Regions from separate parts of the Paenibacillus sp. CH40 genome, predicted to be linked through region 2. Evidence: riboswitches for the same ligand, from Rfam matches in the RefSeq annotation. Region 2 holds a riboswitch; the other holds the start of a gene.
The links. A riboswitch is a leader RNA that binds a small molecule or an ion and turns the genes downstream of it on or off. The one in region 2 is predicted to bind thiamine pyrophosphate.
Positions count from the first base shown of each region.

Region 1: it holds a riboswitch for thiamine pyrophosphate, as region 2 does, so the genes downstream of both, NLX73_RS17910 (ABC transporter substrate-binding protein) here and NLX73_RS20290 (ECF transporter S component) in region 2, are expected to answer to the same signal.

Region 1 is NZ_JANAVQ010000006.1:52,964-58,119, reverse strand. Features, by position in the region: gene NLX73_RS17920 (bifunctional 2',3'-cyclic-nucleotide 2'-phosphodiesterase/3'-nucleotidase) at 1-1,903, opposite strand, end outside; gene NLX73_RS17915 (pyridoxamine 5'-phosphate oxidase family protein) at 2,125-2,559, opposite strand; TPP riboswitch at 2,830-2,939, shown strand; gene NLX73_RS17910 (ABC transporter substrate-binding protein) at 3,132-4,175, shown strand; gene NLX73_RS17905 (hypothetical protein) at 4,183-4,365, opposite strand; gene NLX73_RS25005 (hypothetical protein) at 4,419-4,553, shown strand; gene NLX73_RS17900 (MTH1187 family thiamine-binding protein) at 4,679-4,972, shown strand; gene NLX73_RS17895 (ABC transporter permease) at 4,969-5,156, shown strand, end outside.
Region 2 is NZ_JANAVQ010000008.1:72,310-77,465, reverse strand. Features, by position in the region: gene NLX73_RS20300 (polynucleotide kinase-phosphatase) at 1-2,198, shown strand, start outside; gene NLX73_RS20295 (TatD family hydrolase) at 2,219-3,016, shown strand; TPP riboswitch at 3,061-3,170, shown strand; gene NLX73_RS20290 (ECF transporter S component) at 3,420-4,016, shown strand; gene NLX73_RS20285 (ABC transporter ATP-binding protein) at 4,016-5,156, shown strand, end outside.

The DNA.
Region 1 (5,156 bases), on a different contig from region 2:
GATTTCCTGCCAGCACGTCTTTGGCATCAGGAGAGGACTCGAAAGTAACCTTTGCCTGACCAAAAGGAGCAATAGACCAGTTGCCATCCGCCGATGGATTAATCGTTCCGTTCGTACGGATATAGTCAACAATGACCTGGCGACTTTCATCCGGTGCTGCCATCACAATTCGTTTGCCATCTGGGTTGGCCAGTTTGGATGAGGAAGCACGATAGTTATTGGTGGCCACGATAAATTTCTGTGCAGGATCTATCGCTTTTCCATTGTATTGCAGATCCTTGATACGATGAGCTGAGGAATCAATAATAGTTCCCTTGGCATCATATCGTGCAGGCTGAGTTACATCAATCTGGTAATTCACACCGTCAATGACATCAAAATTGTAGGTTGGGAAATCTTTGTTGATCAGCGATTGCTCCTCAGTTTGCTTTGGATCAATGCGGTTGAACTGACCTGCAGACCACTCCAGCCATTCCTGAATTTCAGCACCGGTCACTTCTACAGCATGAACCGTGTTCGGATACACATACAGGTCGGATACGTTTTTAATCGCTACCGTACCTTCAGGAATATTGGTGTAATACTCGGCTCCGTTTCGACCGCCGGCCTTGAACGGAGCGCCTGCCGACAATACTGGAAGTTTTTCGTATTCAGTTCCTTTAAGATGGTTTTGAACATACCATTTCTGTGCATTCGTCACGATTTGAATGGAAGGGTCGTCCTGCACTAATGCAAAATAGCTGGTAATCGGTGCAGTCGTTGTTCCAACAGGTTGACGAATATAATCCAGCGTTCCTTTATGCTCTTCCTTGATCGAATCTGTCAGTTTGTAGTCAGGAGTAAACTGCACAGCCTGGTTTGTGGTACTCACAACCGGACGCACTTCAGACTGAGAATTCGTTACGTGCCACTCATCTTTTTTCTTTTCCAGGCTCAGGTCAATAATTCCCAGATCCTTGCCCCATGAAGAAGCTTCCACGGCCGGCACGCCATTAATGGTTCCCTTATCCAGATCTACGCCGCTCATTTCTTTAAAATCAGGGCCAGGGAAAGATTTATGAGCATGCCCAAACAGAATAGCGTTAATTCCGTCCACCTGGCTCAAATATTTAACGGCATTCTCCATCATTGGCGTTTGTGGCACATCCTCATAACCCGTATGCGCAAGCACGACAATAATGTCAGCACCTTCTGTTTTCATTTGAGGAATAAACTTTTTCGCCGTTTCCACAATATCCTTCGTAACGACCTTATCCTTTAAATTGGCTTCATCCCACTGCATAATTTGAGGTGTGACCAAGCCGATGACACCCACTCTGAGCGCATGCTCTTCACCTTTCTCATCCGTTACCGTTTTATCAAGAATTCGATAAGGGGTAAAATAATTTTTAGTAGCTTGCCCCCCCTTATCAACATAAACATTCGCATTTACGTAAGGAAAATCGGCTCCCTTGAGCGATTTCTCCAGAAAGTCGAGGCCGTAGTTGAATTCGTGGTTGCCCACTGTCGCCGCATCATAGCCCATCAAGTTCATCATCTTGTAGACCGGATGGACACCGCCCTCTTTCTCGAAGGTTTTATTTCTGGCCATATAATCGCCTAATGGATTGCCCTGCAGCAAATCACCGTTATCGAACAGCATGCTGTTTCTCGTTTCACTACGCGCCTGTTGGATCAAACTGGCTGTGCTAATCAGGCCATATTCGTTGGTTTCTTTGTCCGAATAGTAATCGTAGTTCATCAGGGATGCATGAATATCCGTTGTTTCCATGATCCGCAAATTCACTGTAGCGCTATCGCGAGAATTGCTAGCTGCCCAGGTTGGAGCGGCTGAAAACACCAGCATGCTACAAGCTACAACTGTTGCTGTAAACCCTTTAAACCAATTTTTACGAAATAACAAAATATACCCCTCCTCATTAAGGTGTATGCCTCATATACATACTTTTGCACATATATGTAAGCCTTGAACCCACCATTTCTATTTTAATCCAACGCCAGACAAAAGAGTAGTCATTCACTTAAATTATTTATGAAAAAATAATTAATTCTCTCAAAAACAAAAAAACCAGCACACCTCCTAAAAAACTCGGAGATTCACTGGTTTATCCATTTATATTCTCGTTATTTATTCCACACTTGGCGCTCCGTTTGCTGACCCACATACTCAATGCGAGTCGGATTCACGTCCAGAATGACATAATCGGGATCATCCGGTCCGGAAAACCATTCCTTCAAGGAATCGTTCCACACTTGTTTGCGTAGCCCCTCATCAGCTGTAATCTGGACAGTAGCCTCCACTTCTACGACTTCCTTGGTACCGCCAACTTCATAACCCAGCAGTAGATAAGCATTCGGATTATCCTTTAGCTCATCCACTTTATGCGTTTTACGATCTGTCGCCAGATGAATGTTCATTCCATCGTTAAAAAGGGCCATATAGCGTACTTTCGGTTTGCCACCCTCTACCGTACCTAACGAGCAAAATTTGTTGTTATCCAAAGCCTTCACAATGGCTTGTTCTAGTTGGCTACGATCCAATGTTTCCGTTTTACCCACAGTACAACAACTCCTTTTCACGAATTAGAATTCTCTACGGCCATGCCATTGGGCACCAGCCCATCTGAACCTACCTGCGCAGCTGTTCTGAAAATAACATGACCCGATCAGATCGGATTGATGCATGCTCATTTTCAGATCAAAGCTCACAGTAAAAGTGTACCCTGTCGTTCGGCAAATGAACCGCCATCTCTTCCTCCATGCTGGACAGACCCGCATTCAAGGCATATAATCGTCGTAGTAAACCCGAATAAATGAACCCATTAAACCATACAATGCCAGGGGTGCTGGAATCGGCCGGCTGAGAGTGTGTCCCAAGACACTGACCCTTACAACCTGATCTGGGTAATGCCAGCGTAGGAATGCTTAAGCAAGATGTGCCTTTTTTACATAGGACCATCCCTTACTTTGGTATATACAAGCGCAAGCGTCCCGGAACCTCGGGGCGCTTTTTTTGTTGAAGATTAAGTTGTTGGAAAGATTGCGTCCGGCAGATGTTATTTTTATGAAAATGGGGAACATAAGCTGTCTGATTGGACGGATAACGGGTAATTAAAGGAGAGAACACAACGATGAAGCGCATGAAAATGTTAAGCCTGGGACTGATCAGTCTGTGGCTCATGGCCCTGACCCTGACCGCTTGCGGTGGAAGTCCCTCCACATCCCAAGAAGCGGCTCCCGCTACCAACACTCAAACGTCTACTCCGGCAAAGGAGCTCAAAGATGTTAAAGTCGTGCTCGATTGGACACCCAATACGAATCATACGGGACTCTATGTTGCCAAGGACAAAGGATTTTACGAAAAAGCGGGTTTGAATGTCCAAATTATTCAACCTGGTTCAGGCGGAGCCGATCAAATGGTTGCCTCTAATGCTGCACCTTTTGGTATCAGCTACCAAGAAGGCGTCACACAGGCTCGTACGCAAGGCGTGCCGCTTGTATCCATCGCTGCGGTGATTCAGCATAATACCTCAGGCTTCGCAGCCCCGGTAGATCGCGGAATTAAGAGCCCGAAAGATTTTGAAGGTAAAAAATACGGCGGTTGGGGCTCTCCCGTAGAAGAAGCGGTCATGAAATCCATCATGGATTCAGACAAAGGCGATGTGAGCAAAGTGAAGATCGTCAACATGGGCAATGCAGACTATTTTACAGCCGTGAAGCGGGATATCGACTTTGCCTGGATTTTCTACGCATGGACCGGAATTGAGGCCCAGCTTCGAGGTGAGCCATTGGATATGCTGTATGTAAAAGATTATTCCAAAAGCCTCGATTACTATACACCTGTAATTGTGAGCAACGAACAGACAATAAAAAATGATCCAGAGCTAGTCAAAGCGTTCATGGACGCTACCGCACAAGGCTATGAATACACTATCGCCCATCCAGAAGAAGCCGCGAACATCTTAAGCAAAGCTGTACCGGAGCTGGATAAAAAACTGGTACTTGCCAGCCAAAAATGGCTAAGCCCGCGTTATCAGGACGATGCCGCGCAATGGGGTGTGCAAAAAGCGGAGGTATGGCAAAACTATTCGGACTGGATGTACGAACGCAAGCTGCTCAGCAAGCCTTTGGAAGTCGATAAAGCCTTCACAAACGACTTCTTGCCCAAGCGTTGATCATTTGTTAAAACACTAAATAAGACTGAACTAGAGAAGTGAACGAAGCGCCACTACGCAGTCGGATGGTGCTTCCCATCGCTGTTGTACCCAGATTTCTTTTATGAATATCCAGAGGTTGAAATCTGGGTACAAAGGCGAACGCTAACGCTTGTACAGCACCATTCCGCCCACTTCGTTCTCGTTCCACTTGGTTTATTCTTTAGTCTCATAGTGTCTAAGCGCAAAAGCAGGTACGCTTATGTGAGAAAAATACAAAATAACGTACAACCTAGCTTTAAAAATAAGGTGCTTTTTAAGGCGGTTGGCAGCGTAGCGGTTCATTTGAATCTGGAGAAGCGCAGCGTTCGCCTTTGCCGTGGGATTCTTACCTTTTAAAATTTATTCAAAGAATCCCACGGCAACAGCGATCGTAAGATCAAATGAAACGCGAAGCGGTCTCACCCGCTTTAAACCACCCTATTTTCTCAAAACAACTCCACAATAAAGGACAGGTGAATTTCATGGCTAACACACTGCTCAGTATTCAAGTAATCCCTAAAACTCCTAATAACGAGGACTCTTACCCGTATGTAGATAAGGCGATTGAGGTCATTCAGCGCTCCGGCGTCAAACATCAGGTGAATCCATTGGATACGACCATGGAGGGCGAGCTCGACGAGTTGCTGAAAGTGGTTAAAGAAATGCACGAGGCTTTGACGGAAGCGGGCAGTCCCAGCGTCATTTCACAGATCAAAATCGCACATAACCCACAAGGCATCAGCATGAACAAGCTGACCGAGAAATATCGCCCATGAATCCGAAAGGCAAGAACGCATCCTGGTGGAAAAGCGTATGGCCGCCCCTTGTGGCGGTCCTCTTCTTTTTAGCGGCTTGGCAGGGAGCGGTTTCCTATTTACATATTGAATCCTGGCTGCTGCCAGCTCCATCCCTAATCGTACAAGAAGGCATGGCGCAATCGGCGTTGCTTGGCACCCATAC
Region 2 (5,156 bases):
AAGCTGTGCTGCTGGAACGGGATTTAGGCAGGGAGCATCCGCGTGGCCGCCAACGGGTCAAGCAGCAGGCACAGCTGTTAAAGCGGAACCTGCGTGGTATCCGTGAGGAAGGCTTTAACGCTTGCTATATCCTTAAGGATATAGAAGAAATGAATTTTGTCCGCCGTGCGCAGCCACTATTTCATGAGATTGGCTCAGGTATTGACATCATTGGTGATATCCATGGGTGCTACCGTGAGATGCTGGAAGTGATAGAGCAGCTAGGATATACGGAAGATACGGAAGGACTATACCATCATCCAGATGGCAGAAGACTGGTATCTGTCGGGGACGTAATGAGCCGTGGCCCAGAATCGTTACAAGCGGTGCAGTTCTGGAAAAAGCACGTGGATGCCGGACTAGCGTATATGATTGACAGTAATCATGGCTGGAAAATCGGCCGTTATCTCGATGGAAGAAAGGTGACTCTCAGTCATGGGGATGAACGATTTGCAGAGGAACTGGCCCAGTATGAACAAAAAGCGGGCAAGGCAGCGGCGGAGCAGCTTAGAAGTGAGTTGAGAGATTTTCTGCTACATGCACCTTCTCATCTTATTTTTGGCAGAAATGGATTGCGACACGTGGTCGTGGCTCATGCCGGGATTAAGGATCATTTTATTGGCAAAAAGTCGGCACGTATTTCTGATTATTGCCGCTATGGAGATACGGAGGGGCAGGATGCGAACGGAAAACCGATCCGCAAGGATTGGTTCGTAGACCATGAATCGGGAGAAATAGTAGTATGGGGACATGATCCGAGACCGCAGCCTACCCTTGTGAATCAGACGGTGAATATTGATCAGGGTGTGGTATTTGGCGGTATGCTGACCGCTTATCGTTATCCGGAAAAGGAATTTGTCAGCGTTCCGGCACATGAGAACTATGCGAATGATCCCGATAGCCCACTTGTCCGGTGGCAGAGAAAACGGTTTTCCCCGCCGAATTTACGCAAGCTCATCGCTGGTTACAGTGTGCTGACGGAATCGTATGGCGAAGTGCGCGTACAAGGAGAATGGATCAAATCCGCTATAGATACCGTGTCACATGTGACTGTACCCATGGAGGAGCTGGTGTATATTCCACCGACGATGAGTCCTGCTCCAGCGGTGTCTGCAGAGGCAGGATATCTGGAGCATCCACGTGAGGCGCTGGCTTATTATCGTGGGCAAGGAGTACAAACGATGGTGGCCGAGAAAAAACATATGGGTAGCCGGGCTATTTTGCTATTATTCAAAAACGAACAGGCTGCTGTTCAATATGTAGGCTACCCGACATTGGGCACGATCTACAGTCGGAGCGGGAGAGCTTTCTTTGAACAAAGCCTTGGGAAGCAAGTGCTGGAGAAGCTGAATGTGGATCTACGGACTACTGGATATTTTGAACGGAACCAGACGGATTTTGTGTTGCTGGATGCGGAAATTGTACCGTGGAATCTCAAGGCTCGGGAACTGATTGCTGCACAGTATGCCCATGTGGGGGAAGCAGCTCTGCTGGATCGCAGTAAGCTGGTAGACAAGCTGAAGCAGGCAGAGGTTGCAGGCCGAGAGGTTGGAGACTGGTTGGAGGAAATGGAACAGAAGTACGCGAATGCCGTAACGTTTCAAGAGGCTTTTCAAAAATATTGCTGGGATGTGGACGGTCTGGATGAAATTCGTATCGCACCGTTCCATACGCTGGCACACAGCGGAAAGACTTTTTTCGACCATTCTCATATTTGGCATATGGAGCAAAACCGTGAGCTGGCTGGGCTGTCTTCCCTGTTTATGGAGACAGAGTATCGCGTGATCACGGACGAAGCAAGCGAGGAAGAGGTCATTCGCTGGTGGAACGAGATGACAGAGGATGGTCATGAGGGGATTGTGATCAAACCGGAACGCTTTTTGATGAAAAATCGGGACAAGATGATTCAGCCTGCAATCAAGGTGAGAGGCCGGAAGTATTTGTACATCATTTACGGTATGGACTATCTTGCCCCTGAGAATTTAAAGCGTCTGAAGCAGCGTCGAACGAACAAAAAGGAGCGTCATGCCCTGATGGAAGGAGCGCTTGGTATGGAAGGCGTGGAACGTTTTGTCCGCAAGGATACGGTAGATCGTATTCATGAATGCGTCCTTGCCGCGCTATCGCTGGAATCGGAGCCGATTGATCCGAGATTGTAGTTTGCGAAGGAGGGATTGAGATGGAAAGGGGTACACCGTTAATTGATATTGGTGTGAACTTGATGCACCGTTCGTTTCATGCAGATCGGGAACAGGTGGTAGAGAGAGCCGCGGCTGTAGGAATTTCACCGCTGATTATTACCGGGACCAGTGTCCGCAGCAGTCGGGAGGCTTCTCAGTATGCAGCACGTTATCCGGGCAAGCTGTATGCGACAGCTGGCGTGCATCCCCATGATGCCAAAGACTGCAACGCAGACACGATTCAGCAGCTCCGCCAGTTGGCAGGTCAGCCGCAGGTTGTATCCATAGGGGAATGCGGATTGGACTATAACCGTGATTTTTCGCCACGTGATGTGCAGCGTCGATGGTTTGGGGAGCAAATCCAACTGGCGGGTGAGCTGAATATGCCGTTATTTCTGCATGAACGAGATGCACATGAGGACTTTGTCGCTATGCTTCGGGAGTATCAAGGGCTTGTGGATAAAGCGGTAGTGCATTGTTTTACTGGCACTGAACAGGAATTGCATACGTATGTAGAAATGGGACTGTATATCGGGATCACCGGCTGGATTTGCGACGAACGGCGTGGCAAACATCTGCGTGAACTGGTCAGAGATATTCCCTTGGACCGTCTGATGATTGAAACGGATGCTCCATTTTTGACCCCGCGTAATTTGCCCGTGAAGCCCAAAGAAGGGCGTAATGAGCCCGTGTATCTCGCTCATATTGCTGCTACGGTTGCCGAATGTACAGGTCGAAGCATGATGGAGATCGAAATCGCGACGACGGAGACAGCCAAACGTTTCTTCGGATTATAGGATTGTCAAAGCCATAGATGTGGTATATATTATAGTGAATTAAAAGAGCATTGTCGGGAGCTTGAGAAAGTCAGGCTGAGAGGGTGGCCCTTGCCACTGACCGTAAAATCTGATCTGGGTAATGCCAGCGTAGAGAAACCAAGAACACTATACAGGAATGCCGCTTGTTTTGCGGTTGTCGATAGATTCAATGTATGTCCTAGCATTTTACCTTGACCCTGACTTTGGCTTGGTATCAGTGTAGTAGCTTAGACTACTGGTTATATAAGGCATATCGACGAATGATGTTTTGTATGGTGCTTCACCTTTTACTGCGCATAAAGCTTGCCTGGAGATTCAGCTCCAGACAAGCTTTTTTTATGGCCAAGAGGCCAATTATAAGGAAAAAGGGGAGCACGCAATAATGAATACTGCTGTAAGAGCGTCCAAAGGGTTGAAGCTGACTGATATTTTGGTCACGATTGTGATATCTGTTGTGTTCGGGTTGGTCTACAAAATATGGGGACCTGCCTATGATTTGATGAAACCATTTGGTCTACACGCCGAGCAACTGATGTATGGCATGTGGTTTATGGCAGGCACGTTTGCTTATCTCATCATTCGCAAGCCGGGTGTTGCGATTTTGGCAGAGGTGGCAGCGGCAACGGTCAGCGCTTTTTTGGGAAGCGAATGGGGCATGTCCACCTTGTACTATGGCCTGCTGCAAGGCTTGGGAGCGGAGCTGTTTTTTGCAGCTTTTCTGTATCGGAACGCAAACCTGTGGGTTGCTTCGTTAGCTGCGGCCGGGGCGGCTGTCACTTCTCTGATTTTAGACTTCAGTTACGGGTATATTGATCAGCTATCGACCTGGAACTATGTTTTGTATATTGGATTTCGGATGATTGGCAGTATTGTGATTGCCGGGGTATTCGCGTTCTATCTGGCTAAGGCATTGGAGGTAACCGGAGTTACACAAAGTTTGAGACCTGCAACGGAACAAGATTATAAGGGGCTGGATTGATGAGCCGGGCAACCGAAGATGTGGTGGCTTCGATCACCCGTCTACGGTTGAAATTCCCTGGTGAGCAAGAGCTGCTTTTTCACAATATGTCTTTGTCTGTCCACAAGGGGGAAAAGCTGCTGCTACTGGGACCGAGTGGATGCGGTAAATCAACACTGCTCCAAGTGTTAAGCGGTCTGATTCCACGCACGATAGAAGTGCCCATGAAATGCGATGCTGCTGTAATCCCAAGTGTCTCAGGTATTGTATTTCAAGATCCTGATACGCAGTTCTGTATGTCATATGCAGACGAGGAACTGGCTTTTGTGTTGGAAAATAATCAGATTCCCCGGGAACAGATGCAATCCCGTATTCGCGAGCTGCTGATACAGGTTGGTCTATCGACGGATGATATACACATGCCCATTGGCAACATGTCACAGGGAATGAAGCAGCGTCTGGCGATTGCGTCTGTGCTGGCTATGGAGCCAGAAGTGCTTTTTTTGGATGAGCCCACGGCTTTGTTGGACGAGGAAGGCACCACACAGGTATGGGATACCATTCGCAACATTTCGGTAGACCAAACGCTGGTGATCGTAGAGCATAAAATTAATGAAATCGTCCACGATGTGGATCGGATTGTAGTGCTTTCTGCTCAAGGGGAGATCATTGCGGATGGAAGGGCGGAAGAAGTATTTCATGTGCATCGGCAGGCATTGTCCGAGTATGGCGTGTGGTACCCGGGAGTATGGAATGAATCGTCTTCGCCACGTTGGAGTGAATCAGTGACACAACAGAGTGGTGCGGGGACTGATTTGCTGGAGCTGGAACATTTTAGCGGCCTCCGCAGTTTAAGTCCAGTGATTTATGTGGAGCATGCGCAGGTGAAGCCTGGCGACTGGATTGGCGTGGTCGGTGAAAACGGGGCTGGCAAAAGCTCGCTGCTGCTCTCCATGATGCGTTTACTTCGCACACAGGGACGTTATAGCGTGCGCGGAATTGAGGCAGGCAGTACGGAACAACTGGCAGAGCGTATCGGGTTCGCATTTCAAAATCCCGAGCTGCAATTCGTAGCGCATACCGTACGAAAGGAACTAGAGTATTCGTTACCGAAGAGCTTGTTTAGTGCTGAACAGTGCCGGGAGCGGGTGGATCGGATGC